2 regions of the Klebsiella sp. RIT-PI-d genome follow, and region 1 is predicted to be linked to the other one. Evidence: predicted binding sites of a transcription regulator. Region 1 holds the regulator's gene; the other holds the start of a gene.
What was found. Region 1 encodes sigma-54, which starts transcription at its own class of promoters, with help from an activator protein. Its sites were predicted from a motif close to GTTGGCACANNTTTCGCTNT; they were not measured.
Positions count from the first base shown of each region.

Region 2: hydN (electron transport protein HydN) is a predicted target of sigma-54. The motif match lies at 10,871-10,890, and genes of this name have one in related genera.

Region 1 is NZ_LGIT01000003.1:470,263-485,999, forward strand. It holds gene mlaC (phospholipid-binding protein MlaC) at 1-465, opposite strand, end outside; gene mlaD (outer membrane lipid asymmetry maintenance protein MlaD) at 484-1,035, opposite strand; gene mlaE (lipid asymmetry maintenance ABC transporter permease subunit MlaE) at 1,040-1,822, opposite strand; gene mlaF (phospholipid ABC transporter ATP-binding protein MlaF) at 1,830-2,642, opposite strand; gene kdsD (arabinose-5-phosphate isomerase KdsD) at 3,227-4,213, shown strand; gene kdsC (3-deoxy-manno-octulosonate-8-phosphatase KdsC) at 4,228-4,794, shown strand; gene lptC (LPS export ABC transporter periplasmic protein LptC) at 4,791-5,366, shown strand; gene lptA (lipopolysaccharide ABC transporter substrate-binding protein LptA) at 5,335-5,889, shown strand; gene lptB (LPS export ABC transporter ATP-binding protein) at 5,896-6,621, shown strand; gene rpoN (RNA polymerase factor sigma-54) at 6,722-8,155, shown strand; gene hpf (ribosome hibernation promoting factor) at 8,178-8,465, shown strand; gene ptsN (PTS IIA-like nitrogen regulatory protein PtsN) at 8,523-9,011, shown strand; gene rapZ (RNase adapter RapZ) at 9,057-9,908, shown strand; gene npr (PTS phosphocarrier protein NPr) at 9,908-10,180, shown strand; gene yrbL (PhoP regulatory network protein YrbL) at 10,422-11,057, shown strand; gene mtgA (monofunctional biosynthetic peptidoglycan transglycosylase) at 11,054-11,782, opposite strand; gene elbB (isoprenoid biosynthesis glyoxalase ElbB) at 11,779-12,432, opposite strand; gene arcB (aerobic respiration two-component sensor histidine kinase ArcB) at 12,673-15,000, opposite strand; gene AC791_RS02730 (gamma-glutamylcyclotransferase family protein) at 15,131-15,475, opposite strand; gene tamB (autotransporter assembly complex protein TamB) at 15,478-15,737, opposite strand, start outside.
Region 2 is NZ_LGIT01000003.1:11,970-27,706, reverse strand. It holds gene hycC (formate hydrogenlyase subunit 3) at 1-1,721, shown strand, start outside; gene AC791_RS00600 (respiratory chain complex I subunit 1 family protein) at 1,724-2,650, shown strand; gene hycE (formate hydrogenlyase subunit HycE) at 2,663-4,372, shown strand; gene AC791_RS00590 (formate hydrogenlyase complex iron-sulfur subunit) at 4,382-4,924, shown strand; gene AC791_RS00585 (NADH-quinone oxidoreductase subunit B family protein) at 4,924-5,691, shown strand; gene AC791_RS00580 (formate hydrogenlyase maturation HycH family protein) at 5,688-6,098, shown strand; gene hycI (hydrogenase maturation peptidase HycI) at 6,091-6,546, shown strand; gene AC791_RS00570 (6-phospho-beta-glucosidase) at 6,634-8,064, opposite strand; gene ascF (PTS cellobiose/arbutin/salicin transporter subunit IIBC) at 8,061-9,521, opposite strand; gene AC791_RS00560 (LacI family DNA-binding transcriptional regulator) at 9,766-10,779, shown strand; gene hydN (electron transport protein HydN) at 10,926-11,471, shown strand; gene fdhF (formate dehydrogenase subunit alpha) at 11,508-13,658, shown strand; gene hypF (carbamoyltransferase HypF) at 13,669-15,737, shown strand, end outside.

The sequences.
Region 1 (15,737 bases):
ATTTTTACGCCACTGGAAATCCAGGCGAACCGGCGGACGACCGTTAGGATCGACGATGGTTACGCGAATAGGTACGATAGTCGCATCGCCCAGCGGTTTTTCCGGGGCAATCTGATAAGACTGGCCGTGGTACATGGCCAGAGCCTGACCGTATGCCTGCTTCAGATATTCACGGAACGCGGCGAAATAAGCCTCACGCTGCGCAGGCGTAGCCTCTTTGTAATAGCGTCCCAGTACCAGCGCACCGGCATATTTTACCTGCACATAGGGCAGCAGTTCCTGATCGACCACTTCGCGTAGGTAGTCAGGGTTGGAGCGGATCTTCGGCTGCTCATTTTTCAGGCGATCGAAAGTTTTTTGCGCGGCCTGCTCCATCAGCTTATACGGATTGGACTGATCGGCAGCGGTTGCGGCGGTAAGTGGCGCAATTACCAGCATGGCGACCATTAGTAAACGTTTGAACATGTCTCGTTTCTCCTGAAATTAATTCGTCGTACCAGCGGGGGTAGCGGCATCAGTATGGCCGTCAGCCGCTGCCGGTGCATCGGTTGTATTCTGATTGTCGCCACCTTTACTGTTGTAAAGGAACTGGCCGATCAGATCTTCCAGCACCATCGCGGATTTGGTGTCCTGAATCGTGCTTCCTTCCTTAAGCATAGACGTTCCCAGCTCCGGATCGTCAAAACCTACGTTCAGCGCCAGATACTGCTCGCCAAGCAGGCCAGAGGTGCGAATTGCCAGGGAACTGGTATCCGGGATCTGGTTGTAGCGATCTTCAATATCCAGGGTAACACGCGGAAGGTAAGTTTTCGGATCGAGGGCGATATCCGCCACACGACCAATCACCACGCCGCCGATCCGTACCGGTGAACTGGATTTAAGACCGCCGATGTTATCGAAGGTTGCGTAAACGCGGTAAGTGGGTTCGGTACGTAAGGAGGTGACATTTGCCGCTTTCAGACAAATAAACAGTGCTGCCAGTAGCGCGACCAGCAGAAAAATACCCACCCATATTTCACTCTTTTTCGTTTGCATGAACTCAATTCCCAAACATCAGTGCAGTCAGCACAAAATCCAAACCAAGAACGGCCAGCGAAGCGTGAACAACCGTACGCGTAGTGGCCCGGCTGATCCCGGCAGAAGTAGGGATCGCGTCATAACCATTAAATAACGCAATCCATGTAACCGTAATGGCGAACACTACGCTTTTAATCAGACAGTTAATCAGATCGAGACGGAAATCGACGGCGCTATGCATTGCCGACCAGAAAAATCCGGCGTCAATACCTTTCCAGCTTACGCCAACCAGCGAACCGCCCCAGATCCCGACCGCGACAAAAATGATGGTTAACAGCGGCAGCGAGATCACTCCTGCCCAAAAACGCGGTGAGATCACCCGACGCAGGGGATCGACCGCCATCATTTCAAGGCTGGAGAGCTGTTCCGTGGCGCGCATCAAGCCGATTTCAGCCGTCAGGGCAGAACCCGCACGGCCAGCAAATAACAGCGCGGCAACCACCGGCCCCAGCTCGCGCAGCAGCGATAGCGCCACCAGCATTCCGAGGCTGGTTTCAGCGCCATAGGTAGTGAGAACCAGATAGCCCTGAAGTCCCAGCACCATGCCGATGAAAAAGCCGGAAACCAGAATGATCACCATCGACAGTACGCCAACGTTGTATAGCTGACGCATAAGCAGCGGCGCATGTTTACGAAATTCGGGTTTGCCCACCAGCGCGTTGAATAACATCAACCCGGCGCGCCCAAACGTAGATATTGTCTTGATACCGCGATGTCCGAGCGCAGACAGTGCATTTAACAGCATGAGTAACTTAACTCCCTGTGCCGAGTAAATCGTGGTGATAGTCGCCAGCGGGATAGCGGAACGGCACCGGGCCGTCTGCAATACCGTCCAGAAATTGTCGCACTCTGGGATCGGCGTTATTTTGTAACACCTGTGGACTGCCGTGGGCGACAATTTTCTTGTCCGCCACAATCCACGCATCGTCAGCAATGCTCAATACTTCAGGCACGTCGTGTGAAACCACAATGCAGGTAATGCCGAGCGCGCTGTTTAGTTCAGAAATCAGCTTCACCAGAACGCCCATCGTAATAGGATCCTGACCCACAAACGGCTCGTCGAACATAATAAGATCCGGCTCAAGCGCAATTGCCCGTGCCAGCGCCGCCCGGCGAGCCATACCGCCTGACAGCTCGGACGGCATCAGTTTAGCTGCTCCGCGTAATCCGACAGCCTCAAGTTTCATCATTACCGTGCTTTTCAGTAATGCCGCAGGCAGATGCGTATGTTCACGCAGCGGGTAAGCGACATTATCGAATACGTTCATGTCGGTGAACAGTGCGCCAGATTGAAACAGCATACTCATGCGCTTACGCACAATGTACAGCCGTGAACGTGACATATCAGGCACGCTTTCGCCATCAAAAAGGATCTCCCCCGAATCAGGAGGAATTTGTCCACCAATCAGCCGCAGCAGCGTCGTCTTACCGATCCCCGACGGTCCCATGATCGCAGTGATCTTCCCGCGAGGCACCGACAGCGAGATATTATCGAAAATCAGGCGATTACTGCGTGAGAAGCTGACGCCCTTAATATCGACTAAATTCGCCATAGTCTGACTCATCGATTGTTCCTTTCATTAGACCTCTCAGAGGAAGCGTGAAGCGTTGTAACGCTACAATCCCGGCATTTTTACCAAATGTTACCTGCCGGGTAAGCGAAACAGGCACCTGTTTTATGGCTACGGCACATAACGTTAAAATCGCTACCCTGCCCCGGTTCTTCCTGGCCGCTTCGGTTGAATAGAGCAAGCGGGGGATTATACCTGAAGAAAAGAGATATGATGCTTTTCCCGTCGCCTCTGTTAATAATCGGTTTAGCAATATCATTAACCGCCTCTTTCCTGAGCCTTTTACTGCACCTATTTCCCGTGCATTCTGATATCCTGCGACGCAAATTGCCGCTACTGTTAATGATATGTTCGCTGAGACAGGTGGCAAATGAACGCAGCAATCCCTTCAGAATAGACGGCATTTGTCTGCCGGGACTGGCTGTATTCTGCTATTCATTGTTAAAATCGCCCATCTGCCGGGGTAAATGACTGACAGATAACGGTGCCCTGGCGCTATCAACGGGTGTTTTTTTATAGCACGGCCGTCTTGCTGTACGGCTGCCGCCGATTTTTATGTATTGAAACGGACACGTACTATGTCGCAACTAGATTTACAGCCAGATTTTGACTTTCAGCAGGCCGGTAAAGAGGTGCTGGAGATTGAACGTGAAGGTTTAACTGAACTTGATCGCTTCATCAATCAGGATTTCAGCCGGGCCTGCGAGCGCATTTTTCACTGCGCGGGCAAAGTTGTCGTGATGGGGATGGGGAAATCCGGCCACATCGGTAGAAAAATGGCAGCCACTTTTGCCAGCACCGGTACCTCGGCGTTTTTTGTCCATCCGGGTGAAGCGGCACATGGCGATCTGGGGATGGTAACGCCGCAGGATATCGTTATTGCTCTGTCAAACTCTGGTGAATCTAATGAGATCCTGGCGCTTATTCCGGTACTAAAACGTCTGCGCGTGCCGTTAATCTGCATGACCAGTCGTCCGGAAAGCAGCATGGGTCGCGCCGCTGATATTCACCTGTGTGTCAAAGTACCGCGTGAAGCCTGCCCGCTGGGGCTGGCTCCCACGACCAGCACGACCGCTGCGCTGGTGATGGGTGATGCGCTGGCCGTTGCGCTGCTGAAAGCGCGGGGCTTTACTGCCGAAGATTTTGCGCTCTCTCATCCGGGCGGTGCGCTTGGCCGTAAACTGTTATTGCGGGTGAACGACATCATGCACACCGGCCGCGACATCCCGAAAGTGGCAAAAGAGGCTTCCCTGCGCGATGCGCTGCTGGAGATCACCCGTAAAAATCTCGGTATGACCGTCGTTTGCGATGACAATATGAAGATCGAAGGGATCTTTACCGACGGTGACTTACGCCGCATCTTTGATAACGGTGAAGACCTGCGCAGCCTGAACATTGCCGAGGTAATGACGCCAGGCGGCGTTCGTATTCGCCCGGGTACGCTGGCGGTTGATGCGCTGAACCTGATGCAGACCCGCCACATTACCTGCGTCATGGTTGCCGATGGCGACCAATTGCTGGGTGTGATACATATGCATGATCTGCTGCGCGCAGGCGTAGTGTAAGAAAGGATAAAAGAATGAGTAATGCTGGTGCCGTTGTGGCAACCTGCTATGGGCCGGTAAGTGCGCAGATGCTGGAGCAGGCAAAAAAAATACGCCTGCTGATCCTTGATGTGGATGGCGTATTGTCCGACGGGCTTATCTATATGGGCAATAATGGCGAAGAGTTAAAGGCATTCAACGTGCGTGACGGCTATGGCATTCGCTGCGCGCTCACCTCCGGTATCAATGTTGCCATTATTACCGGGCGTAAAGCTAAACTAGTAGAAGACCGTTGCGCCACGCTCGGCATCACGCATCTTTATCAGGGACAATCAGATAAGCTGCTGGCCTACCGCGAACTGCTGGAGAAACTGGCGCTGTCGCCAGACGAGGTCGCCTATGTCGGTGACGATCTCATTGACTGGCCGGTAATGGCCGAGATTGGGCTTAGCGTCGCGGTAGCGGATGCACATCCGCTTTTACTGCCACGCGCGCACTATGTCACGCGTATTGACGGCGGGCGTGGAGCGGTACGTGAGGTCTGCGATTTATTACTCCTGGCGCAGGGCAAGCTTGATGAAGCCAAAGGGCAATCGATATGAGTAAAACCAGACGCTGGGTTATCATTTTGCTGTCGCTGATTGCGCTGATTTTAATCGGCGTAAACCTGGCGAGTAACGATGATACTGAAACAAACACGGTATCTTCAAACGATCCAACCTACCGGAGTGAGCATACCAGTACGCTGGTGTACAGTCCGGAAGGTGCGCTCAGTTATAAGCTGGTTGCTCAGCACGTTGAGTATTTTTCAGATCAGGCCATTACGTGGTTTACCCAACCGTTACTGACAACGTATGACACCACTAAAACTGAAACCTGGTCAATTAAAGCGGATAAAGCAAAGCTAACTAACGATCGGATGCTGTATCTTTACGGCCACGTTGAGGTAAACGCCCTGACTCCGGATGCTCAACTACGCAAAATTACAACGGATAACGCCACGATAAACCTGATCACGCAGGATGTAACCTCTGACGATTTGGTGACGTTATACGGTACGACATTTAATTCCAGCGGCCTGAAAATGCGCGGAAATTTACGCAATAAAACTGCCGAGCTGATTGAAAAGGTTAGGACCTCATATGAAATTCAAAACAAACAAACTCAGCCTTAAGCTTGTACTGGCCAGTACGCTTCTGGCCGCCAGCCTGCCTGCGCTGGCTAAAACGGGTGATACCGAACAGCCTATTCATATTGAGTCCGATCAGCAGTCGCTGGATATGCAGGGCAATATCGTGACGTTCACTGGTAACGTTGTTGTAACTCAGGGAACGATCAAGATTAATGCTGATAAAGTCGTTGTAACGCGTCCGGGCGGCGAAAAAGGCAAAGAAGTGATCGACGGCTACGGTAACCCGACGACGTTCTACCAGATGCAGGATAACGGCAAACCGGTGAAAGGCCGTGCGTCACAAATGCACTATGAACTGCAAAATGATTTCGTGGTTCTTACCGGTAAAGCTTTTCTTGAGCAGGTGGACAGCAATATCCAGGGCGACAAAATTACCTATCTCGTAAAAGAGCAGAAAATGCAGGCATTCAGCGAGAAAGGCAAACGTGTCACTACCGTTCTGGTACCATCGCAGCTGCAAAATAAAAGTAACGATCAGGCCCCGGCTCAGAAAAAGAGTAACTAATCCAATATGGCTACATTAACTGCAAAGAATCTCGCGAAAGCCTATAAAGGCCGCCGGGTAGTAGAAGACGTTAGTCTGACCGTGAAATCCGGTGAAATTGTTGGGCTACTCGGCCCTAACGGCGCGGGTAAAACCACCACGTTTTATATGGTCGTGGGTATTGTATCGCGCGATGCCGGCAACATTATCATTGATGATGAAGATATCAGTCTGCTGCCACTTCATGCGCGCGCACGTCGGGGCATTGGTTATCTTCCTCAGGAGGCCTCCATTTTCCGTCGCCTTAGCGTATTTGATAACCTGATGGCGGTCCTGCAAATTCGTGACGATCTGACGGCTGAACAACGGCAAGATCGCGCTAACGAGCTGATGGAAGAATTCCATATTGAACACCTGCGCGACAGTCTGGGTCAGGCGCTCTCCGGCGGTGAACGTCGCCGCGTGGAAATCGCCCGTGCGCTGGCCGCAAATCCTAAATTTATCCTGCTCGATGAACCGTTTGCCGGTGTTGATCCCATTTCCGTTATCGACATCAAACACATTATCGAGCATCTGCGCGACAGTGGTCTTGGCGTGCTGATTACCGATCATAACGTGCGCGAAACGTTAGCGGTGTGCGAACGCGCTTATATTGTGAGCCAGGGCCATCTGATTGCGCACGGTAAGCCAGACGAAATCCTTAAAGACGAACAGGTTAAGCGCGTATATCTTGGGGAAGACTTCAGACTCTGATAGGGTGTGTTTATCCTATCCTCGTCATGCCCCGGAAGCGGCCTGATGAATAAAGCGTAAGAAGTCAGCGACGTAAACTCGGGAGAGAATCGCTCTGAATATGAAGCAAGGTTTGCAATTAAGGTTTAGTCAACAGCTTGCTATGACGCCGCAGTTACAACAGGCCATTCGCCTGCTGCAACTCTCAACGCTGGAATTACAGCAGGAACTTCAACAGGCGCTGGAAAGCAATCCACTGCTTGAGCAAACCGATCTTCATGAAGAGATAGATGCCAAAGAATCTCCGGATAACGAAACGCTGGACAGCGTGGACGCGCTGGAACAAAAAGAGATGCCCGAAGAGCTGCCGCTGGATGCCAGCTGGGACGAAATCTACACCGCCGGAACGCCTTCCGGTAACGGCGTGGATTACCAGGACGACGAATTACCCGTTTATCAGGGCGAAACCACCCAGTCCTTGCAGGATTATCTGATGTGGCAGGTTGAACTGACGCCTTTCACCGACACCGATCGGGCGATTGCCACGTCGATCGTCGATGCGGTAGATGACACCGGCTACCTGACCCTCTCTGTCGAGGACATTCTCGACAGTATGGGCGATGGCGACATTGGGCTTGACGAAGTGGAAGCGGTACTCAAGCGGGTACAGCGATTCGATCCTGTCGGTGTTGCCGCCAAAGATCTGCGCGACTGCCTGCTGATCCAGCTTTCGCAGTTTGCTAAAAATACGCCGTGGATCGCTGAAGCACAGTTGATCATCAGTAATCACCTTGATCTTCTCGCCAATCATGATTTCCGAACTTTAATGCGCGTTACGCGTCTTAAAGAAGACGTACTCAAAGATGCAGTGAATTTTATTCAGTCTCTGGACCCGCGCCCTGGCCAGTCGATCCAGACCGGAGAGCCGGAGTATGTGATCCCGGATGTGCTGGTGCGCAAAGTGAACGGTCAATGGCTGGTCGAGCTGAATTCCGATAGCATTCCACGCCTGCAAATTAATCAGCACTATGCCGCGATGAGCGGCAGTAACCGCAACGATGCAGATAACCAGTACATCCGCAGTAATCTCCAGGAAGCGAAGTGGCTGATTAAAAGCCTGGAGAGTCGCAATGATACGCTGCTACGCGTTAGCCGCTGCATTGTTGAGCAGCAGCAGGCGTTTTTTGAGCAGGGTGAAGAGTATATGAAACCCATGGTGCTGGCCGATATCGCCCAGGCCGTTGAGATGCATGAATCCACGATATCTCGCGTAACTACGCAGAAGTATTTGCATAGCCCGCGCGGCATTTTTGAACTGAAATATTTTTTCTCCAGCCATGTAAATACCGAAGGCGGTGGCGAAGCCTCGTCGACCGCGATTCGTGCGCTGGTGAAAAAGTTAATCGCTGCGGAGAACCCCGCGAAACCGCTGAGCGACAGCAAATTAACCACAATGCTGTCCGATCAGGGGATCATGGTTGCACGTCGTACCGTGGCGAAGTATCGAGAGTCTTTATCCATTCCGCCGTCTAACCAGCGTAAGCAGCTGGTATGACCCAACCGATAAGGAAGACACTATGCAGCTCAATATCACTGGACACAATGTCGAGATTACTGATGGACTTCGCGATTTTGTCAGCACGAAATTTGCTAAGCTGGAACAGTATTTTGACCGCATCAATCAGGTCTACATTGTGTTGAAAGTGGAGAAAGTGACTCACATTTCGGATGCCACCCTGCATGTTAACGGGGGGGAAATTCATGCCAGTGCGGAAGGGCAGGACATGTATGCAGCTATCGACGGTTTAATTGATAAGCTCGCGCGACAGCTGACCAAACATAAAGATAAACTGAAAAAACACTGATTGTCCGGGCGTTCGCCTGATATCACACATGCTGTCAGGCGAAGCTTAGGTGAAATTATGATAAACAATGATACAGCGCTACAACTGAGTACCGTTCTTAACCCGGAATGTACCCGCAGTAACGTCCACTGCCAGAGCAAAAAACGCGCCCTGGAAATTATCAGTGAGCTGGCGGCTAAGCAGCTTAGCCTGGCGCCGCAGGTGGTATTCGAAGCCATCCTTACGCGTGAAAAAATGGGCAGTACCGGTATCGGTAATGGCCTCGCCATTCCTCATGGCAAGCTGGAAGAAGATACGCTGCGTGCCGTTGGCGTGTTTGTGCAACTGGAAACGCCGATTGCTTTTGATGCCATCGACAACCAGCCGGTTGATCTGCTGTTTGCACTTCTGGTGCCTGCCGATCAGACAAAAACGCATTTGCATACCCTTTCACTGGTGGCCAAACGGCTGGCAGATAAAACCATTTGTCGTCGTCTTCGGGCGGCGCAAAGTGATGAAGAGCTGTATCAAATCATCACTGAAACTGAACACAGTGATGATGTGTAGCAGGGATAACGCTTTACCCTTTGCTGTACTGAGGAGAAACGGTACATGGTACTGATGATCGTCAGCGGTCGCTCAGGCTCCGGGAAATCCGTTGCTCTGCGGGCGCTGGAAGATATGGGATTCTACTGCGTTGATAACTTGCCCGTCGTGCTATTGCCCGAACTGGCCAGAAGCCTGGTTGATCGTCAAACGTCTGCCGCGGTCAGCATCGACGTGCGTAATATGCCGGAATCGCCGGAAATATTTGAGCAGGCAATGCAAAATCTGCCCGAGGCTTTTTCGCCGCAGCTGCTGTTCCTTGATGCGGATCGTAACACGCTGATCCGTCGCTACAGTGATACCCGCCGTCTGCATCCGCTTTCCAGTAAAAATTTGTCGCTGGAGAGTGCTATCGATCAGGAAAGTGACCTGCTTGAGCCGTTGCGCTCACGCGCCGATCTGATCGTCGATACTTCTGAGATGTCGGTTCACGAACTGGCCGAAATGCTGCGTACGCGTCTGCTTGGCAAACGTGAGCGCGAATTAACGATGGTGTTTGAGTCTTTCGGCTTCAAGCACGGTATCCCTATTGATGCCGACTACGTGTTTGACGTGCGTTTTCTGCCAAACCCGCACTGGGACCCGAAACTACGCCCGATGACCGGCCTTGATAAACCCGTCGCGGCGTTCCTCGACAGGCATACTGAAGTGCACAACTTTATCTATCAGACGCGAAGCTATCTTGAACTGTGGCTGCCGATGCTGGAAACCAACAACCGTAGTTATTTAACCGTGGCGATTGGCTGTACCGGCGGTAAACACCGTTCGGTGTATATTGCAGAACAGCTGGCCGACTATTTCCGCTCGCGCGGCAAGAACGTTCAATCCCGCCATCGCACGCTGGAAAAACGTAAATAATGACGGTTAAAACGATCGTGGAAGTGACCAATAAGCTGGGTATGCACGCCCGCCCGGCGATGAAGCTGTTTGAGCTGATGCAGGGCTTCGACGCTGAAGTCCTGCTGCGCAATGATGAAGGCGCAGAGGCAGAGGCTAATAGCGTGATTGCACTGCTGATGCTCGACTCAGCTAAAGGCCGTCAGATTGAGATTGAAGCGACGGGGCCACAGGAGGCTGAAGCGCTGGCAGCGGTTATCGCGCTGTTTAATTCCGGTTTCGACGAAGAATAATAACCTGTCCCTTCCGGGACAGGATACCCTGCAAAAACACACTGTGATGTGTCATTCCGCATTAAATTTTTATATCGCTGCGTTATTATTTCAAAAATAAAATAGCTGAATATAATTTTACATTCCGTGCTGTTTATATGTTTAAAAAGCAACTTAAGAAAACCTTAACATTTCGTTGAAGTTCCATTTAAGTTTGTCGGCCATACTGACCCGGTATGAGCACATATTTCAGGACGGCTTTATGATCCACCTATCAAACCAAACTCCGCTGGGAACCGGACGGCATCGCCAGTGCTATTTACATCCGGAAAATGCTCAACGCTGCATTAAAATTATTTATCATGCCAGCCAGGGCGGTCTAAAAGAAACTAAGCGTGAGCTGCGCTATTATGCGCACCTGTCGGGCTATCTCAAAGACTGGAGCGGTATTCCGCAATATTACGGTATGGTAGAAACCGATCTTGGTACCGGCTATGTTTATGACGTAATTACCGATTTCGACGGTAAGCCATCTGTCACTTTAAAAGCTTTTGCGGCTCAGTGCTGTTATGACCGGGATGTTGTCATGCTGCGCGAGGTGCTGAGAAAGCTTAAACGCTACCTGCATGATAACCATATCGTCACCATGACGCTGAAGCCGCAAAATATTCTGTGTCGCCGGGTGAGTGAGTCAGAAGTGATACCGGTGGTGTGCGATAATATTGGCGAGAGCACGATCGTTCCGCTGGCCACGTGGTCTGCCTGGTTCTGCCATCGCAAGCAGGCGCGGCTGTGGCAACGCTTTATGCAGCAGCCCGCGCTGGCCGCCGCATCTGAAAACGGTGATGATGGCCAGAAAGCGGGCATGTCAGTAACGCTGACCTCGCATCGGGCCTAATACAGATTGTTGGTCGCCATAAATGCTTCTCCGCTTAATTGCTGCATCTGACGCATAATCCACGCCTGACGACTCCGCACGTAGCCGTCAGGCGCATTCGCGTGAAAGCGGATCGGGTTCGGCAGCACCGCGGCCAGCAGCGCGGCTTCAGAACGGGTTAGCTTGCTGGCAGGCTTGTGGAAATAATGCTGCGCTGCCGCCTCCACACCGAAGATACCCGTGCCAAATTCGGCAATATTAAGATAGACCGTCAGTATCCGCTTTTTGCTCCACACCGTTTCAATGCCTGCCGTCAGGCCGGCTTCCAGACCCTTACGCAGCCAACTACGGCCATCCCACAGAAACAGATTTTTTGCCGTCTGTTGTGAAAGGGTTGATGCGCCGCGGATCCGCATTTCATGCCGCTGATTATGCGATAGCGCTTTTTCAATCGCCGCCATATCAAATCCATGGTGGCCCGGGAATTTCTGATCTTCTGCCGCGATAACCGCAAGGCCCATATAGGGCGAGATGTTATCCATGTCCACCCAGTCGGCGTGAACGAGGTAGCCAAAATCGCCGGTCAGCCAGGCACTGATTTGCCGCTCAACCATGACGGCAGAGAAAGGTACGGGCACCACGCTGAACAGCGCAATACCGCCTCCCCAGAAAAGTGCGAGAGCCAGGAGTGTACGCCCCACAAGTCGACGCAGAGAAATAAACAGCGGGGAACGCTTTTTACTCATTCGGTCAGAGCCAGTACGCGTGCGACCAGTTTTTCGATGCCCGTCGCGGCCTCTGCAATATTCTCCGCCAGCATCCAGGCAGGCGTGGTCACTATTTTATTGTCTTCATCGACCACAATGTCATCCACCGGACAGGGCACATGCTCCGCTCCCATTTCATCCAGCACGTCAGCAGTATCAATATCCGTACCAATGGTCAGGCGTAGCGGGAAAGCAAAGATTTTGGGCAGCATTGCAGGCGCAATACACATAAATCCCAGGGGTTTACCGGCACGGTGCATTTCTATCGCCAGCGCCTTTAATTCGCTATTGACCTCGCACGCCGCGCCCTGAGTAGCAAAATTACTCAGGTTTTTGGCTGCGCCAAAGCCGCCGGGGACAATCAACGCGTCCAGTTCATCCGCCCGGGCCTGTGCCAGCGGCTGGATGTCGCCCCGTACAATACGCGCGGCTTCAATTAATACATTGCGGCTTTCAGCCATGACTTCGCCAGTGAGGTGGTTGATCACCTCAGACTGGATGTTATCCGGTGCGAAACAGACTGCCTGAGCGTCCTGACGGGCAAGTGCTAACAAGGTAATGACCGCCTCGTGGATCTCCGTTCCGTCATAGACACCGCATCCGCTCAGGACAACCCCAACTTTTTTCATCTGGCTATTCCTTTTCATAACTGATGAGCACTCAGCAGAAAACATGATTTAACCGCTGTGCTTCACATATTTAACTGATTCGTGTAACAAATAATTTAAGATTTGCTATCTTAATGAACGTGCGTCCCAAGTCTTTCCGCTGTGCCTTGTGTAAGAACGCTAATTAAACAGGCGCAGCCATGATTTCCCTGGTGTTGGCGCAGTATTAGCGCACCCCGGCCAGGCCGGGGTCATTTTTTATTACCGTTGGGCAACCCACTCTTTTAATACCGCGACATCGTGCTGCCACTCTTGCTTCAGCTCTTCAATCCATTCACCCACGTTATCCCACCAGGCAGGAAGATCGGACGACTGTATTTGCTGCCCTAATTGTTGCAGATGGCGCAGACCAATCGATCCCGCCGCGCCTTTGATTTTATGCCCCTCTTCCGCAATCGCTTTTTGATCGCGTGCGGTCAGGTTTGAGTCCAGCACACTAAGATAGGCAGGCATCATTTTTTCAAAAACGGCGAGACCGTCAGTGATTAATTTCGGCCCGACCAGCTCAATGTACTGCTCCAGCATGGGGATATCTAACAGCTCGTGTGTTTTGCCATTATCCATGGAAGTCACTCTCTTCTCCTCGTGGTTAGCAGTGTCCCAGAACTTCTTAATCATGGCAGTTAATGCCGGAACTGCCAGCGGTTTGCTTAAGACATCATTCATACCGGCATCAAGGTATTCTTGTTTATCTTTCAGCACGTTGGCTGTTAATGCCACCAGCGGAGGCAGTTGGTCACGTTGATAGCGCTGCGTCAGCTGACGGGAGATATCCAGCCCGGTCATATCGGGCAACTGGATATCGAGCAAAACCAGATCGTATTCGCTCGGGGTAAACATCTCCAGCGCCGCTGTACCGGTCATCGCGACATCAACGCTGTTACCCAGTTTCTCAAGCACCGAACGCGCCACAATCACGTTCAGCTCAATGTCTTCAACCAACAACACGTGCAGGGCAGGAAGCGGCATTTCCTCGTCTTTGAGAGCATCCTCGACTTTTTCCACCACCGCTGGCGCCTCGACTGTCAGCGTAAATATCGAACCTTTCCCTGCCTGGCTGGTGACGGTAATATCGCCGCCCATATTTTTCGCCAGCCGCCGTGATACCGCCAGACCAATACCGGTCCCGGTCGCAGGTTTGCCGCCGTTACTGTCTTTTACCTGATAGTACATGGCGAAAATTTTGTCCTGCTCGTCCTGCGGAATGCCGATGCCGGAATCTTCGACTTCAAAACGCAGCGTCTTCCCGCCCTCGTAGCGGATCCGCACCGTCACTTTCCCCTGTTGGGTGAACTTGACTGCATTACTGATCAGATTCCACAGGATCTGGCGCAGCCGCGTACCGTCGGTAATCACTTTGAGTGGCAATGGCTGGCTCGGCTCCATCACAAAGCGCAGCCCTTTCTGGTGCGCCTGTAGCCCGGAGAGATTTTCAAGATCGGCCAGGAAACTGGTGAAATCGACCGGCTGATTATCAAGCTGCACTTTACGGCGCTCGATTTTATCCATGTCGATAATATCGTTAAAAATATTGCCCAGGGTAACTGCCGAGACATGAATAGTTTTCAGGTACTTTTCCTGTTCGACACTGAGATCGGTGTCCAGCAGAATGCGACTCAGCCCCACAATTCCGTTCAGCGGCGTGCGCAGTTCATGGCTGATGGTTGAAATAAAGGTGGTTTTATCGCGGCTGGCGCGCTCCAGTGCATCCTGATAACGCTTACGCTCGGTGATATCACGACCAAATCCCATCAGTCCGTGACGTTTGCCGACGCGATCGTAATAAGGCACTTTACGAATTTCAAAGCAGGCTTTACGTCCGTCCGGGTAATCGAGCCACTGCTCGTAGGTCAACGAGACGTTATGTCGGAAAACTTTTTCATCGGTTTCAATCACTTTCGCCGCGGTTTCATCCGTGTAGACATCCTGTGGCTTCAGGTTCACCAACTGCTTTTCACTTTTGCCCGTCAGCAGTTCCATTGCCCGGTTACAGCCAGAGAATTCTTTGCTTTCATTACGATAGAAAACGAGATCGGGTGAAGCATCCAGGAAAGAACGTAAAAAAGCCGACTGCTGCTCAAGCCGAATTTGCGTTTCCTCACGCTCCTTCATCTCGATTTTAAGCTGCTCGAAGGTCGCCTGCCGTTCGGCCTCGGCCTTTTCTCGATCGGCGATTTCCTGATTGAGCTGGGCGATGTTGTTCTTCATCTGAACGTTCAGTTTGAGATCCCGCTCGCGCATCTCTTCCAGTTTCTCAACCAGCCGGGAAAGGCGCTGCCGCGACTCTTCGAGTTGTTCAACCACGACGGATAAAAAATAGACGGCCCAGGGCGTAATCAGAATGCCAAAGAAAATGGAGCGAATAATGTCGATTTCTTCAACGTGCCCGCGCAGTACCATGGTCACGGCCATCTGTACCGCGATGGCCAGTACGACCAGCACCAGTGCCAGCAGCAGAGAAAATCGCACCAGCCCCAGCTTCATCATTAGATCGACGTAATATTGCGCCAGTAAACGGATTTGTTTCATAAAAGGTTCCTTCACCCCAGCATGGCTCAATCATACCCAATTTTGGGCAACAGGTTGAAGATTGGTTAAAAAATGTAGAGTGGATCCGCAGACGCGCAAAAAATAACGCCACCCTAAGGTGGCGTGATAATTAGTTCCGGTGTCTGTCTAACCAGTCACCGCTGTCTATCAGCGTTAAGCCATCAACAGGCCGCTGATAAACGTACAACCATGCGCTCCCGTAAGGAGTCTGAATCAACTGACGTGCGTATTCGCCGCCCTTTGTGCGTAGCGCATCAAGCTCGGCAAGCGTTGCAGCATCAATACGATAAACTTCCCCATGTACGGTGCCATTACCGGGTACCGCGCCTGGATAGTGGCCCAGGCTATACAACTGGTAGTTATCGATGCGGTGATCGCCCAGCCACTGAGCGTTGGTCATCCAGTGGCTGTTGCCTTGCTTACTTCGTAAACTGCCGTAGACAAATATTCGCATTGCTAAAACTCAAACTGATAGAGCAGGTCCAGTGCCTGGTCTATGCCAGACACCGCTTCAAGATATAGCTTAGGCATCAGGCGATAGCGTAACGTGAGAGTCGCCAGTGAGTCAAAAATACCTACACCATATTTCACCTGTAGACCCGGCAGCACATAACCGCTGACGACCACCTGGGAGGAGTCACCTACTCCCTGGGTATCCAGCGCCAGATTACTGACGCCAAATGTCTCCCCGATTTTACCCACAACCTGCCCACTTT
Region 2 (15,737 bases), 460 kb from region 1:
CCATGGTCGCCATTGGTGGTTTCCAGGTATTGATGAGCTGGATGGCTGCCGGCAGCCAGGGCGTGTCCGTCAACATGGCGGCGATACCTTATACGCATCTGAGCGTTGAGCTGACCGGTATTAATGCCGTATGGCTGGTGGCAATTGGCTTATCGGCACTGTTTATTAGCCTCTTCAACATTAGCTGGCACGGTCATGCACAGGTGAAATCCAACGGTCTGCTGGTCAATGTGCTGATGGCCGCGGCCGTCTGTGCGGTGACCGCAAGTAACCTTGGTACACTGGTGGTGATGGCTGAAGTCATGGCACTGTGCGCCGCATTTCTTACCGGTTGCGCGCAATCCGGCAAACTGTGGTTTGTACTGGGACGCCTGGGCACCCTTCTGCTGGCCATTGCCTGCTGGCTGACGTGGCAGCGCTACGGTTCGCTCAATATTGGTCTGGTGCACTTGCGCGTACTACAACAGCCGCTGGGCAATGATATCTGGCTACTTGCTGTCATCGGCTTTGGGCTGCTGGCAGGCGTCATCCCGCTGCACAGCTGGGTTCCGCAGGCCCACGCCAGTGCCAGCGCGCCTGCTGCGGCGCTATTTTCTACAGTGGTGATGAAAGTAGGGCTGTTTGGGTTACTGACCTTTACCACCCTGGAAGTGAATGTTCCGCTATGGTGGGGCGTCGTACTGCTGGTGCTGGGTATGATTACGGCCTTTGTTGGCGGCCTGTATGCGCTGATGGAGCACAATATCCAGCGTCTGCTGGCCTATCACACCCTGGAAAACATCGGCATTATCCTGCTGGGGTTGGGCGTTGGCGTGGCGGGTATATCGCTGCGTTCACCGCTATTGATGGTGCTGGGCTTTACCGGCGGACTCTATCACCTCGTTAACCACAGTCTGTTTAAAACGACGTTATTCCTGGGCGCAGGCGCGGTCTGGTTCCGTACTGGCCATCGCGACATCGAGAAGCTGGGCGGCATCGGTAAAAAAATGCCGCTGATTTCGCTGGCGATGCTGGTGGGTCTGATGGCGATGGCCGCGCTGCCGCCGCTGAACGGTTTTGCGGGCGAGTGGGTTATCTATCAATCGTTCTTCGCGTTAGGCAATCACAGCGTCTTTGTTGCGCGTCTTCTCGGACCGCTGCTGGCCGTCGGGCTGGCGATCACCGGTGCGCTGGCCGTGATGTGTATGGCAAAAGTCTACGGCGTTACCTTCCTTGGCGCACCGCGCACGAAGGAAGCGGAGAATGCAACGTCCGCGCCGTGGCTGATGAATATCAGCGTCGGTCTGGCTGCACTGAGCTGTATCGTCGGCGGTATCGCTGCGCCGTGGCTGCTGCCGTTAGTCGGTAGTCTCTTCCATTTCAGCGCCGACGCCACGGCCTCCGTGGTATCGCAGCCGATGATCGCTCTGCTGCTGATCGCCTGTCCGCTACTGCCGTTCATCATCATGATGGTGTTCAAACGCGACCGTCTGTCTGCCCGTTCACGCGGTCCGGCCTGGGTTTGCGGCTACGATCACGAACGGTCCATGGTCATTACCGCGCACGGTTTTGCGATGCCGGTAAAAGAGGCATTTGCGCCGGTGCTTAAGCTGCGCAAATGGCTGAACCCGGTGCGCTTCATTCCCGGCTGGCAGGGCGACTGCATCGCGGTTCTGTGCCGCCGTATTGCGCTGGTTGAGCTGGCGGTACTGGTAGTGATTGTGGTTACGCGAGGAGCCTGAAAATGACCTATGTTCTTGCTTTAATTCAGGCGCTGGCGCTGTTTGCCTTCGCGCCGCTGCTTTCCGGCATCACCCGCGTGGCGCGTGCCCGAATGCATAACCGTCGCGGACCCGGCGTTCTCCAGGAGTACCGCGACATTATCAAACTGATGGGGCGTCAGAGCGTTTCGCCTGCCGCTGCCGGCTGGGTATTTCGCGCGACCCCGTTTGTGATGGCCGGCGTGATGCTGGCGATTGCCGCCACGCTGCCGGTGGTGACGGTCGCCTCTCCACTGCCGGAGCTGGGCGATCTGATCACCCTTATCTATCTGTTCGCCGTCGCGCGCTTTTTCTTCGCCATTTCAGGTCTGGATACCGGCAGCCCGTTCACAGCCATCGGCGCAAGCCGTGAAGCGATGCTGGGCGTGCTGGTGGAGCCGATGCTGCTGCTCGGCCTGTGGGTTGCTGCGCAGGTGGCTGGCTCCACGCACATTAGCAGCATTACCGACACGCTGTATCACTGGCCTGTTGCGCGCAGTATTCCGCTGATCCTCGCACTGTGTGCCTGTGCTTTCGCCACGTTCATCGAAATGGGCAAACTGCCGTTTGACCTTGCGGAAGCGGAGCAGGAGTTACAGGAAGGTCCGCTGTCTGAATACAGCGGCAGCGGTTTTGGCGTGATCAAGTGGGCTATCAGCCTGAAACAGCTGGTGGTTCTGCAAATGTTCGTCGGTGTATTTATCCCGTGGGGACAAATGACCAGCTTCAGCATCGGCGGTCTGCTGCTGGCGCTGATCGTGGCCGTCGTAAAAGTCGTTATCGGCGTGCTGATTATCGCGCTGTTCGAAAACAGCATGGCGCGGCTGCGTCTTGATATCACCGGACGCATTACCTGGGCCGGATTCGGTATTGCCTTTTTAGCTTTCGTCTCCCTGCTGGCGGCGTTTTAAGAGAATTTATTTATGTCTGAAGAAAAAATCGGTCAACACTATCTCGCCGCACTGCATCAGGCTTTTCCGGGCGCTGTGCTGGATGAAGCGTGGCAGACGAAAGATCAAATCACAATCACCGTGAAGGTGAACTCCCTACCGGAAGTGGTGGAGTTTCTTTATTACCAACAGGGCGGCTGGCTGTCGGTCCTGTTCGGTAACGATGAACGTCCGCTGTGCGGCAATTATGCGGTTTACTACGTGATGTCGATGGAGCAGGGGACGAAGTGCTGGATAACCGTGCGCGTCGACGTCGATGCGAATACGCTGGAGTTTCCGTCCGTCACGCCGCGCGTCCCTGCGGCGGTATGGGGCGAGCGCGAAGTGCGCGACATGTATGGCCTGATCCCGGTCGGCCTGCCGGACGAGCGCCGGCTGGTGCTGCCCGACGACTGGCCGGACGATCTCTATCCGCTGCGTAAAGACAGCATGGATTATCGTCAGCGTCCCGCGCCGACTACCGACGCCGAGACCTACCAGTTCATTAACGAACTGGGCGATAAGAAAAATAACGTGGTGCCGATTGGCCCGCTGCACGTGACGTCTGATGAACCAGGCCACTTCCGCCTGTTTGTTGACGGCGAAAATATTATTGATGCTGACTATCGCCTGTTTTATGTCCATCGCGGTATGGAAAAACTGGCAGAAACCCGGATGGGTTATAACGAAGTCACCTTCCTTTCTGACCGCGTGTGTGGTATCTGCGGCTTTGCCCACAGCACGGCTTATACCACCTCTGTTGAAAACGCGATGGGAATTGTGGTGCCGGAACGCGCCCAGATGATCCGCGCCATTCTGCTGGAAGTGGAGCGTCTGCACTCGCATCTGCTGAACCTCGGCCTGGCCTGTCACTTTACCGGTTTTGACTCCGGCTTTATGCAGTTCTTCCGCGTGCGCGAAGCCTCCATGAAAATGGCGGAGATCCTGACCGGGGCGCGTAAAACCTACGGCATGAACCTGATTGGCGGCATCCGTCGCGATCTGCTGAAAGACGACATGATCCAGACCCGCCTGCTGGCGCAGCAGATGCGTCGTGACGTGAAAGAGCTGGTAGATGTTCTGCTCAGTACGCCGAATATGGAGCAGCGTACCGTCGGTGTGGGTCGCCTCGACCCGGAAATCGCCCGTGATTTCAGCAACGTTGGCCCAATGGTTCGCGCCAGCGGCCACGCCCGCGATACCCGCGCCGACCATCCGTTTGTCGGTTATGGCCTGCTGCCGATGGAAGTCCACAGCGAGCAGGGCTGTGACGTCATTTCACGCCTCAAAGTGCGTATTAACGAAGTGTTTACCGCCCTGAATATGATCGACTACGGCCTCGACAATCTGCCGGGTGGCGCGCTGATGGTCGATGGTTTTACGTATATTCCGAACCGCTTCGCCCTCGGTTTTTCCGAAGCGCCTCGTGGGGACGATATTCACTGGAGCATGACCGGCGACAACCAGAAGCTGTACCGCTGGCGCTGCCGTGCGGCGACCTATGCGAACTGGCCGACGCTGCGTTATATGCTGCGCGGCAATACCGTTTCCGACGCACCGTTGATTATCGGTAGCCTCGATCCTTGCTACTCCTGTACCGACCGCATGACCGTCGTCGATGTGCGGAAGAAGAAAAGCAAAGTGGTGCCGTACAAAGAACTTGAGCGTTACAGCATTGAGCGCAAAAACTCGCCGCTGAAATAAGGAATCGCCATGTTTACCTTTATCAAAAAAGTTATTAAAACCGGCACGGCGACGTCCTCATACCCGCTGGAGCCGATTGCCGTCGATCCTAATTTTCGCGGCAAACCGGAGCACAATCCGCAGCAGTGTATCGGATGTGCGGCGTGTGTGAACGCCTGTCCGTCCAATGCGCTAACCGTTGAAACCGATCTTGCTACCGGCGAGCAGGCGTGGCAGTTCAATCTCGGGCGCTGCATTTTCTGTGCTCGCTGCGAAGAAGTGTGTCCGACAGCGGCAATTAAGCTTTCGCAGGAGTACGAGCTGGCGGTGTGGCGAAAAGAAGACTTTCTTCAGCAGTCGCGTTTTGCGCTATGCAACTGCCGGGTGTGCCAGCGGCCTTTTGCGGTGCAAAAAGAGATCGACTACGCCATTGCCCTGCTCAAACATAACGGCGACAGCCGTGCGGAACACCACCGCGAAATATTTGAGACTTGCCCGGACTGTAAGCGTCAGAAATGCCTGGTGCCGTCCGACCGCATTGAATTGACGCGTCATATGAAAGAGGCCAGTTAATGAGCAATTTATTAGGTCCGCGCGATGCCAACGGCATTCCGGTGCCGATGACGGTGGACGAATCCATCGCCAGCATGAAAACCTCGCTGCTGAAAAACATCAAACGTTCAGCCTACGTTTATCGCGTGGACTGCGGCGGCTGCAACGGCTGTGAAATCGAAATTTTCGCCTCTATTTCGCCGCTGTTCGATGCTGAGCGCTTCGGAATCAAAGTGGTTCCGTCGCCGCGTCATGCGGATATTCTGCTCTTCACGGGGGCCGTGACTCGCGCTATGCGCTCCCCGGCGCTGCGCGCCTGGCAGTCTGCGCCGGACCCGAAAATCTGTATCTCTTACGGGGCCTGCGGCAATAGCGGCGGTATTTTCCACGACCTGTACTGCGTCTGGGGCGGCACCGACAAAATCGTTCCGGTTGATGTTTACATTCCGGGCTGTCCGCCAACCCCTGCGGCCACGCTGTACGGTTTTGCGATGGCGCTTGGCCTGCTGGAGCAGAAAATCCACGCCCGCGAGCCGGGTGAGCTGGACGTACAGGCGGCTGAAATTCTGCATCCCGATATGGTGCAGCCGCTGCGCGTGAAAGTCGATCGCGAAGCGCGTCGCCTGGCCGGTTACCGCTACGGTCGCCAGATTGCCGACGACTATTTGCGCCTGATAGGCCAGGGCGAGCAGCAGGTTGCGCGCTGGCTGGAGGCTGAAAAAGATCCGCGTCTGACGGAGATCGTGACCCATCTGAATCAGGTTGTTGAAGAGGCGCGTATCCGATGAGTGAAAAGGTGGTGTTCAGTCAGCTGAGCCGTAAATTTATTGATGAGAACGATGCGACGCCCGCCGAGGCGCAGCAGGTGGTCTATTACAGCCTGGCGATTGGTCACCATCTTGGGGTGATCGACTGTCTGGAGGCGGCGCTGACCTGCCCGTGGCAAGATTATCTGGCATGGATAGGCACGCTGGAGACGGGCACCGAGGCCCGACGTAAAATGGAAGGCGTGCCAAAATACGGCGAAATCGTTATTGATTTTAACCATGTCCAGATGCTGGCGCACGCGTTTGATAACGCGCGCGCCGCGCAGACGCCACAGCAGCAAGAGTGGAGTAAACTGATGCTCAGTATGCTCCATGATATTCACCAGGAAAGCGCCATCTATCTGATGGTAAGGAGACTCCGTGACTGACGTTTTATTGTGTGTAGGCAACAGTATGATGGGTGACGACGGCGCGGGGCCGCTGCTGGCAGAAATGTGCGCCGCAAATCCGCAGGGGAACTGGGTAGTTATTGACGGCGGCAGCGCGCCCGAAAACGATATTGTCGCCATCCGCGAACTGCGCCCAACGCGTCTGCTGATTGTCGATGCCACCGATATGGGGCTAAATCCCGGTGAAATCCGCATTGTCGACCCGGATGACATCGCTGAAATGTTTATGATGACCACCCATAATATGCCGCTTAACTACCTGGTCGATCAGCTTAAAGATGACGTTGGAGAAGTGATTTTCCTCGGCATTCAGCCGGATATCGTGGGCTTTTATTATCCCATGACCCAGCCCATCAAAGAGGCGGTAGAGACCGTCTATGCGCACCTCGCCGACTGGCAGGGTGAGGGTGGCTTCGCCCGACTGTGAAACCGCGGTAGATCCTCCGCCCGGTGGCGCTGCGCTTACCGGGCCTGAGAGGGAGCGTTATATTTTGCTAATCAACACGTCAGGCGATTACGTCAGGTCGGCCCCGTTGCTGGCAATCACTTTTTTATACCACCAGAACGATTTCTTCCTTTTACGATCCAGGGTGCCGTTGCCCGCATCATCGCGGTCGACCCACACAAAACCGTAGCGCTTGCTCATTTCACCGGTGGACGCGGCGACCAGATCGATGCAGCCCCAGGTGGTGTAGCCGATGACCGGGATACCGTCGTCAATAGCATCGCCCATTGCGCGAATGTGTTCGCGCAGGTAACTGATGCGATAATCATCCTCTATTTCTCCTGCGACGTTAAATTCATCATGCGCGCCAAGACCATTTTCGACTAAAAACAACGGCTTCTGGTAGCGGTCATACATCATATTCATGGTAATGCGCAGGCCGAGTGGATCAATGCCCCAGCCCCATTCGCTGACCTGAATATGCGGATTTCGCAGGGATTTAACGATGTTCGCGGCGTTAGTATTTTGGGCGTTCATATCAGCAGACGCACAGCGTGAGGCATAGTAGCTGAATGACACAAAATCTACGGTGTTCTTCAGGATCTCATCGTCACCTACTTCTTTGACAATGGCGATGCCTTTTTCGCGAAACACCCGGGCGGCATAAGCGGGATACGCGCCGCGCGCCTGGACATCGATGAAAAACAGATTTTCGCGGTCTTTCTCCAGCGCCATCCATACATCTTCCGGCTTGCAGGAGTAAGGATAGAAATTGCCGCCCGCCAGCATACAGCCGACCTGATTCTGCGGATTAATGTCATGAGCGACTTTCGTCGCCAGCGCGCTGGCCACCAGTTCATGATGGGCTGCCTGATATTTTACCTGCTCCTGATTATCGTCTGCTTCAAACACCAGCCCGGCACCAGAAAAGGGGCTGTGCAGCATGATGTTAATCTCATTAAAGGTCAGCCAGTATTTCACCAGCCCGTTAAATTCTTCAAAGCAGGTACGCGCATAGCGGGTAAAAAAGTCGACCATTTTGCGGCTGCGCCACGAACCGTATTCCGTAACCAGATGCATTGGCACGTCAAAATGGCATAGCGTCACCAGCGGCTCAATGTTGTACTTTTTACACTCTTCAAAAACGGCGCGGTAAAAGGCAATACCCTGTTGATTAGGCTGCGGCTCATCGCCGTTGGGATAGAGGCGGCTCCAGGCAATCGAGGTGCGAAAGACGGTAAATCCCATCTCCGCCATCAGGGCGATGTCTTCTTTATAACGATGGTAAAAATCAATCGCCTGGTGGCTCGGATAATATTCATCCTCGCGCAGGGCAAAGCGCTTCTCCTGCCCAAGCTTAACGGGCAGGCGGTTATTACCGTGCGGGATCATATCGACGGTGGTCAATCCCTTGCCGCCCTCCAGATACGCGCCTTCAGACTGATTGGCGGCCATTGCACCGCCCCATAAAAAATCCTGCGGGAAGGAAGATGTGCTCATGCATTACCTCGCTGAATATCCATGTTTTGAATATGGTTTTTACTGGCGGCTGTTTTTTCCGGCTGAGGCGCTTCAACCGGAATATCCTCAAAGCCCAGCACCAGGGTAAGAATAAACGAGAGTACCACGGCCAGCGCCATAACGCCGAAGACCCAGAAAAGCGTCATTGGGTTCGCCGGATCGAAAAACTGGACGCTGGTAAACAGTCCCGGAGCGGCCATTGAATGGCTGGCCAGCCCGGCGATCCCCGCTACCGCCCCGCAGATAAATCCGCTGATCAGGCTGGCTATCAATGGACGTTTCAGGCGGATGGCGACCCCGTACAGCGCCGGTTCTGAAATCCCGGCCATAATGGCCGAGGCCGCCGCCGCCAGCGCCGTCTGACGCAGTTCCGGGTTTTTGGTTTTCCATGCGACCGCCAGCGAAGACCCGCCGAGCGACAGGTTAGCGCCAATTTCTGATGGCATCACCATGCCTTCTTTGCCGGTTTCAGCAATCGTCTGAATGATGGTCGGGGTAAATACGCGGTGCATGCCGGTCATCACCAGTAGCGGCCACAGTGCGCCCATAATCGCTACCGATAGCCAGCCCAGGTAATCGTGAACGGTGTACACCAGCGCCGAAATGGCGCTACCGATCCAGATGCCCACCGGGCCGATGAGCAGAATAGCCAGCGGGGCGGCAATCAGGACGATCAACATCGGTTTGAGGAAGTTTTTAGTCACCGCAGGCGTGATGCGATCGACCCAGCGTTCGATATACGACAGGCACCAGGTCATTACCAGCGCCGGGATCACCGTATAGGTGTATTTCACCGCCGTTACCGGGATCAGCGCAAATTCAACCTGTTCACCCTGCGCCGCTTTTGCCATTAATTCGATAAAGCCCGGATGTACCAGCACCCCGGCAATAGCAATCGCCAGCGACATATTCGTTTTGAACTTGACTGCTGCCGAGGCGGCCACCATCAGCGGCAGGAAGAAAAAGGCCCCGTCACCGATGACCGTCAGAATGGTCAGGGTTGACGAGCCTTTGGTCAGTAAACCGGTCATTTCCAGGATCATCGCCAGCAGTTTTACCATCGATCCGCCGATGATCGCCGGGATCAGCGGTGACATCGTGCCGATCAGCGCGTCGAGTATTCCCGCGCCGATGCGGCGCAGGGTCAGCGGCGGTTTACCCGTGGGTGCCGGGGGCTGCATATCCTGCGGCAGCAGGCTGATAACGTCGCCATAGGCCTGAGAAACGGTATTGCCGATAATCACCTGGCACTGATTGTCGTTACGCACCACGCCAAGGACGCCGCTGAGGCTTTTGAGCGTCGCGCTGTCGATTTGAGTCGGATCTTTCACCACAAAACGCAGACGCGTCATGCAGTGAGTGACCGCTGCGATGTTATCCGCGCCGCCCAGTGCATCAAGCACCGAACGGGCCAGTGCTGCATAGTTTTTTGCCATCGGATCTGTGTCCTGTTTTTTGGTTAGATGACATCATCGCCGCGCTGCGTTGATGAAATAGTGTATAGGAAACCGGTTCCACAAAAGGATGATGAGTTTGGATTTTCCAGGCAAGTTTTAAATTTTTTATGTTGCGAAATTGTGATGCAGATCGCCAGGACTCAGGTGGCGTTTGCAGACTGGCGCTGTAAATTGGCAGAGGGTGAAGTACACTGCTGAGATCATAAAAAGAGGGATGAATGGTATGGCAACGATGCTGGAAGTGGCGAAGCGGGCAGGGGTGTCGAAGGCCACGGTTTCACGCGTGTTGACAGGCAATGGCTATGTCAGCCAGCAAACCAAAGATCGTGTCTATCAGGCTATTGAAGAGAGTGGCTACCGACCTAATTTGCTGGCTCGCAGCCTGGCAAACCGGTCGACGCAGACCATTGGGCTGGTAGTGACCAATACGCTTTATCACGGGGTTTATTTTAGTGAGTTGCTGTTTCACGCCGCCCGGATGACTGAAGATAAAGGCCGCAGGTTAATTCTCGCTGATGGTAAACATAGCGCTCAGGACGAGCGCGAAGCCATTGAGTATTTGCTGGATCTACGTTGCGATGCGGTCATTATTTATCCGCGCTTTTTAAGCGTGGATGAAATGGATGAAATTATTCATAGTCACAGTCAGCCGATTATGGTGATTAACCGGCGTTTGCGCCATAACAGCAGCCACTGTGTCTGGTCCGATCAAAAGGCCTCCAGCTTTCACGCTATATCGCAGCTTATCGCTATGGGGCATCGCGATATCGCGTTTATTACCGGCTCGCTGGACTCACCAACCGGGATCGAACGTCTTGCGGGGTATAAAGAGGCGCTGAGTCAGAACGGTATTGCCGTACGTGATGCGCTGATTGCGGAGGGGAAATGGACGCCGTCGACCGGCGCCTCAGGCGTCGATACGCTACTTTTACGTCAGGTGTCGTTTTCAGCGCTGGTGGCCAGCAATGACGATATGGCGACCGGGGCCATCAAGCAGCTTCACCAGCAGGGTATCCGCGTACCGGAACAGGTATCGGTGCTGGGGTTTGATGACACGGCCCTCGCGCCGTATCTGATCCCTTCCCTTTCCAGCGTCAGGCTACCGGTTACGGAGATGATTAAGGAAACCATCAGCCGCCTGATATTTATGCTCGACGGCGGCGAATTTAATTATCAGCAAGTTTTCAATGGTGAACTGATGCTGCGTGATTCGATTATTGCCGGTCCCTGCGCCTGAACCTCGTCAAATTGTCATCGACACAAGTGTCGATGACAGCGTCAAAAACGATCCTCGCTAATAAATATCATTTAAAATCATGTAATTAATAGTTGGCGCGAATTATGCATCCTCCAGCGCGTTATTAGCCATTACTGGAGTGTTTGATGAACCGTTTCATCATTGCGGATGCGAGCAAATGCATTGGCTGTCGTACCTGCGAAGTTGCCTGCGTGGTATCCCACCAGCAGGATCAGGACTGCGCAGCCCTGACGCCGCATAATTTTCAGCCGCGTATTCACGTTATCAAAGGGGTCAATATTTCTACGGCAACGCTGTGCCGTCAGTGCGAAGACGCGCCATGTGCCAACGTTTGCCCGAACGGGGCAATCAGCCGCGATAAAGGCTTTGTCCACGTGATGCAGGAACGCTGCATTGGCTGTAAAACCTGTGTTGTCGCCTGTCCTTACGGCGCGATGGAAGTGGTTTTGCGCCCGGTTGTACGCAACAGCGGCAGCGGACTGAACGTACGTGCGGAAAAAGCCGAAGCCAATAAGTGCGATTTATGTCATCAGCGTGAAGCCGGCCCGGCGTGCATGGAAGTCTGTCCGACGCATGCGCTGGTCTGCGTTGACCGCGACAAACTCGAACAGTTAAGCGCAGAAAAACGTCGTCGTACTGCGCTGGATGCTGCAACGTCCCTGATATTTTAAATCCCATTCGTTTCACTTTTAACAGGTCTGTTACTGATGAAAAAAATTACGAGCGTATGTCCTTATTGCGGTGCTGGCTGCAAATTAAAGCTGGTTGTTGAGAAAGATCGTATTATCCGCGCGGAAGCGGCGGACGGTAAAACTAACCAAAATGAACTCTGTCTGAAGGGCTATTACGGTTGGGATTTTCTGAATGACACCAAACTCCTGACGCCGCGCCTGACGCAGCCGATGATCCGCTATCAAAAGGGCGGCAAATTTACGCCGGTAAGCTGGGATGAAGCCATTCGCTATACCGCCAAACGGTTGAGCGAAATAAAAGAAAAACACGGTCCACGCGCGATTATGACCACCGGGTCATCGCGCGGAACCGGTAACGAAACCAACTATGTGATGCAGAAATTCGCCCGCGGCGTTCTGCATACCAATAATGTCGACTGCTGTGCCCGCGTGTGTCATGGCCCGTCGGTTGCCGGTTTGCAGGAAACGCTGGGCAACGGGGCCATGAGCAATTCCATCGGCGATATCGAAAACTCGCGCTGCCTGCTGGTGTTTGGCTACAACTGTGCCGATTCACACCCGATTGTGGCCCGCCGGGTGATTAAAGCGAAGCAAAACGGGGCGAAAATCATCGTCTGCGATCCGCGTCGCATTGAAACTGCGCGCATTGCCGATCAGCATCTGCAAATCAGTAACGGCTGCAATATGGCGCTGGTGAATGCCTTCGCTTATGTGCTGCTGGAAGAAGATCTCTACGATAAAGAATATGTCTCGCGCTACACCACCGGGCTGGATGCGTATCGTGAAATGGTCAAAGACTACGCGCCGGAAGCCGTTGAGCATCTGACGGGCGTCTCTGCGCAGCAAATCCGTCAGGCTATGCGTGCTTATGCTGCCGCGCCTTCTGCGACCATTATGTGGGGCATGGGCGTGACCCAGTTTGGTCAGGCGGTTGACGTGGTGAAAGGCCTGTCGAGCCTCGCCCTGATGACCGGCAACCTTGGCCGCGAAAACGTCGGGGTAGGTCCGGTGCGCGGTCAGAACAATGTGCAGGGCGCGTGCGACATGGGCGTGCTGCCGAATCAGTTCCCCGGTTATCAGGATGTGGTCGATCCGGCGGTGCGGGAGAAATTTGCCAGCGCCTGGGGCATTGACGTTAATCTGATGGACGATAAAGTTGGCGTGCGGATCACGGAAGTACCGCATCTGGCGCTGGAAGGTAAGGTCAAAGCGTACTACATCATGGGCGAAGATCCGCTCCAGACCGAGGCCGATTTAGGGCTGGTGCGTAAAGGTTTCGAGGCCCTCGATTTTGTGGTGGTGCAGGATATCTTTATGACCAAAACCGCCGAGCAGGCCGACGTCTTGCTGCCTGCCACCTCATGGGGCGAGCATGGCGGCGTGTTTACCTGCGCCGACCGCGGCTTTCAGCGGTTCGAAAAAGCCATTGAACCGAAGTACAACGTCAAGCGCGACTGGGAAATCATCAGTCTTCTGGCCAGCGAAATGGGTTATCCGATGCATTATGACGATAACCAGCAAATCTGGGACGAAATGCGCGAGCTGTGCCCGCTGTTTTACGGCGTCACCTATGAAAAAATGGGTGATATGGGCCATGTTCAGTGGCCGTGCCCAACGCTGGATCATCCCGGTACACCGTATCTCTATGAGGGCAATAAATTCTCCACGCCGGACGGCAAAGGGCATCTGTTTGCTGCCCCGTGGCGCGCCCCGGCTGAGCTTCCCGATGAAGCTTATCCGCTGGTGCTGTGTACCGTGCGTGAGGTGGGACACTACTCCTGCCGTTCGATGACCGGAAACTGCGCGGCGCTGCAAACGCTGGCCGATGAGCCAGGTTTTATGCAAATCAACCCGCACGATGCAGAGCAACTGGGCGTCAGGGACGGGCAGCTGGTATGGGTCGAATCGCGTCGGGGTAAAGTCATTACCCGGGCTAATGTCAGCGAACGTATCAATTCCGGCAGCGTATACATGACCTATCAATGGTGGATCGGGGCCTGTAACGAACTGACCCAGGATAACCTCGACCCGGTTTCTAAAACGCCGGAAACCAAATATTGCGCGGTAAAAGTGGTCACCATTGCCGATCAGCGGCAGGCGGAAGAGTATGTGCAAACTACCTACAGTAATATGAAGGGGCGTTTGTGTGCAGCGATAGCGGAGTAATCATAGCGTTATGAGTTATAACGGCGTGCAAATTCGGGTACGCGGCAAAGTCCAGGGGGTGGGTTTCCGCCCCTTCGTCTGGCAGATTGCCCAACAACAGCATCTCAGAGGCGATGTGTGCAATGACGGTGCCGGCGTGCTGGTCCGTCTGCTGGGCGAGAGCGCCGGATTTATTGCCACGCTTACCCGGGATTGCCCGCCGCTGGCGCGTATTGATGAAACGGATATCCAGCCGATGAGCTGGGATGTCATCCCTGCTGATTTTACTATCCGCCACAGCGCCGCGGGCAGCATGAGCACCCAAATCGTGCCTGATGCCGCGACCTGTCCGGCCTGCCTGGCAGAGATGAACGACCCGCAGGAGCGCCGTTACCGCTATCCGTTTATTAACTGCACCCACTGTGGACCCCGCTTCACTATCATTCACGCCATGCCGTACGATCGTCCATTTACGGCAATGGCCGCATTTCCTCTTTGTTCACACTGCGATGCAGAATACCGTAATCCGTCCGATCGACGATTCCATGCCCAGCCGGTAGCCTGCGCGGTCTGTGGCCCTGCGCTGACGTGGATCAGCGGTGAAGAGACGGCAAAAGAAGAATCTGCCCTGTCGGCAGCGGTTGTGCAGCTGGCGTGCGGCGGAATTATCGCTATTAAAGGTCTTGGCGGTTTTCATCTCGCCTGCGATGCGCGCCGTCAGGATGCGGTAGCGCGTCTGCGCGAGCGCAAGCAGCGCCCGACGAAGCCACTGGCTGTAATGCTTGCATCACTTAATGGACTGCCTCTGCCAGCACGGGCGCTGCTTAGCACTCCTGCTGCACCGGTGGTGCTGGTGGATAAATCATGCGTGCCCGATTTATGCGTCGGAATTGCGCCAGGCCTGAGTGAAGTCGGCGTCATGCTGCCCGCAACGCCGTTGCACCATCTGCTGATGCAGATGTTTGCAGGGCCGCTGGTCATGACTTCCGGCAATCTGAGCGGCAGGCCACCGGCAATAACCAATGCGCAGGCTCGGGACGATCTACAGGCGATTGCCGACGGTTTTTTGCTGCACAACCGCGATATTGTGCAGCGAATGGATGATTCGGTTATCCGCCAGAGCGGCGAAATGCTGCGTCGCTCGCGGGGCTATGTCCCGGATGCGCTGGCCCTGCCGCCAGGTTTTGATGCTGTTCCTCCGATGCTGTGCCTGGGGGCCGATCTGAAAAATACGTTCTGTCTGGTGCGCGGTAATCAGGCGGTACTGAGCCAGCATTTTGGCGATCTGAGTGACGACGGTATTCAGGCGCAATGGCAGACATCCCTGCAAATGATGCTGGCGATATACGATTTTACGCCACAGCAGGTGGTCATTGATGCCCATCCGGCCTATCACAGCGCGCAGTGGGCAGGTTCAATGGGGTTACCTGTGCAAACCGTGCTGCATCATCACGCTCACGCCGCCGCTTGTCTGGCTGAACACGGCTGGCCGCTGAACGGTGGCGATGTCATCGCGCTGACGCTCGACGGAATTGGTATGGGGGAGGGCAGGGCGCTTTGGGGCGGTGAATGTTTACGGGTCAACTACCGGGAATGTGAACACCTCGGTGGACTGCCTGCGGTCGCGCTGCCCGGCGGCGACCTGGCCGCGCGGCAGCCGTGGCGGAACTTGCTGGCACAGTGCCTGGCGTTTGTGCCGCACTGGGAGCAGTATCCGGAAACGGCAACCGTGCAGGCGCAAAACTGGCCGCTGCTGGCGAAAGCGATTGCACGCGGAATTAATGCGCCGCTGGCCTCCTCGTGCGGACGGTTATTTGATGCAGTAGCTGCGGCCGCAGGCATTACGCTCGCCTCAAATGCGCTGAGCTATGAGGGTGAAGCCGCCTGCCTGCTGGAAGCTCTGGCGGCAACCAGCGATGAGATCCCGCATCCGGTGACCATGCCGGTAGTCGAGAATCAGCTCGATCTGGCAACCTTCTGGAAGCAGTGGTTACAGTGGCAAGCCCCGCCTGCACAGCGCGCCTGGGCCTTTCATGATGCGCTGGCGGCAGGATGTGCCGCACTGATGCGTGAGCAGGCACAACCGCGGGGGATCGCTAC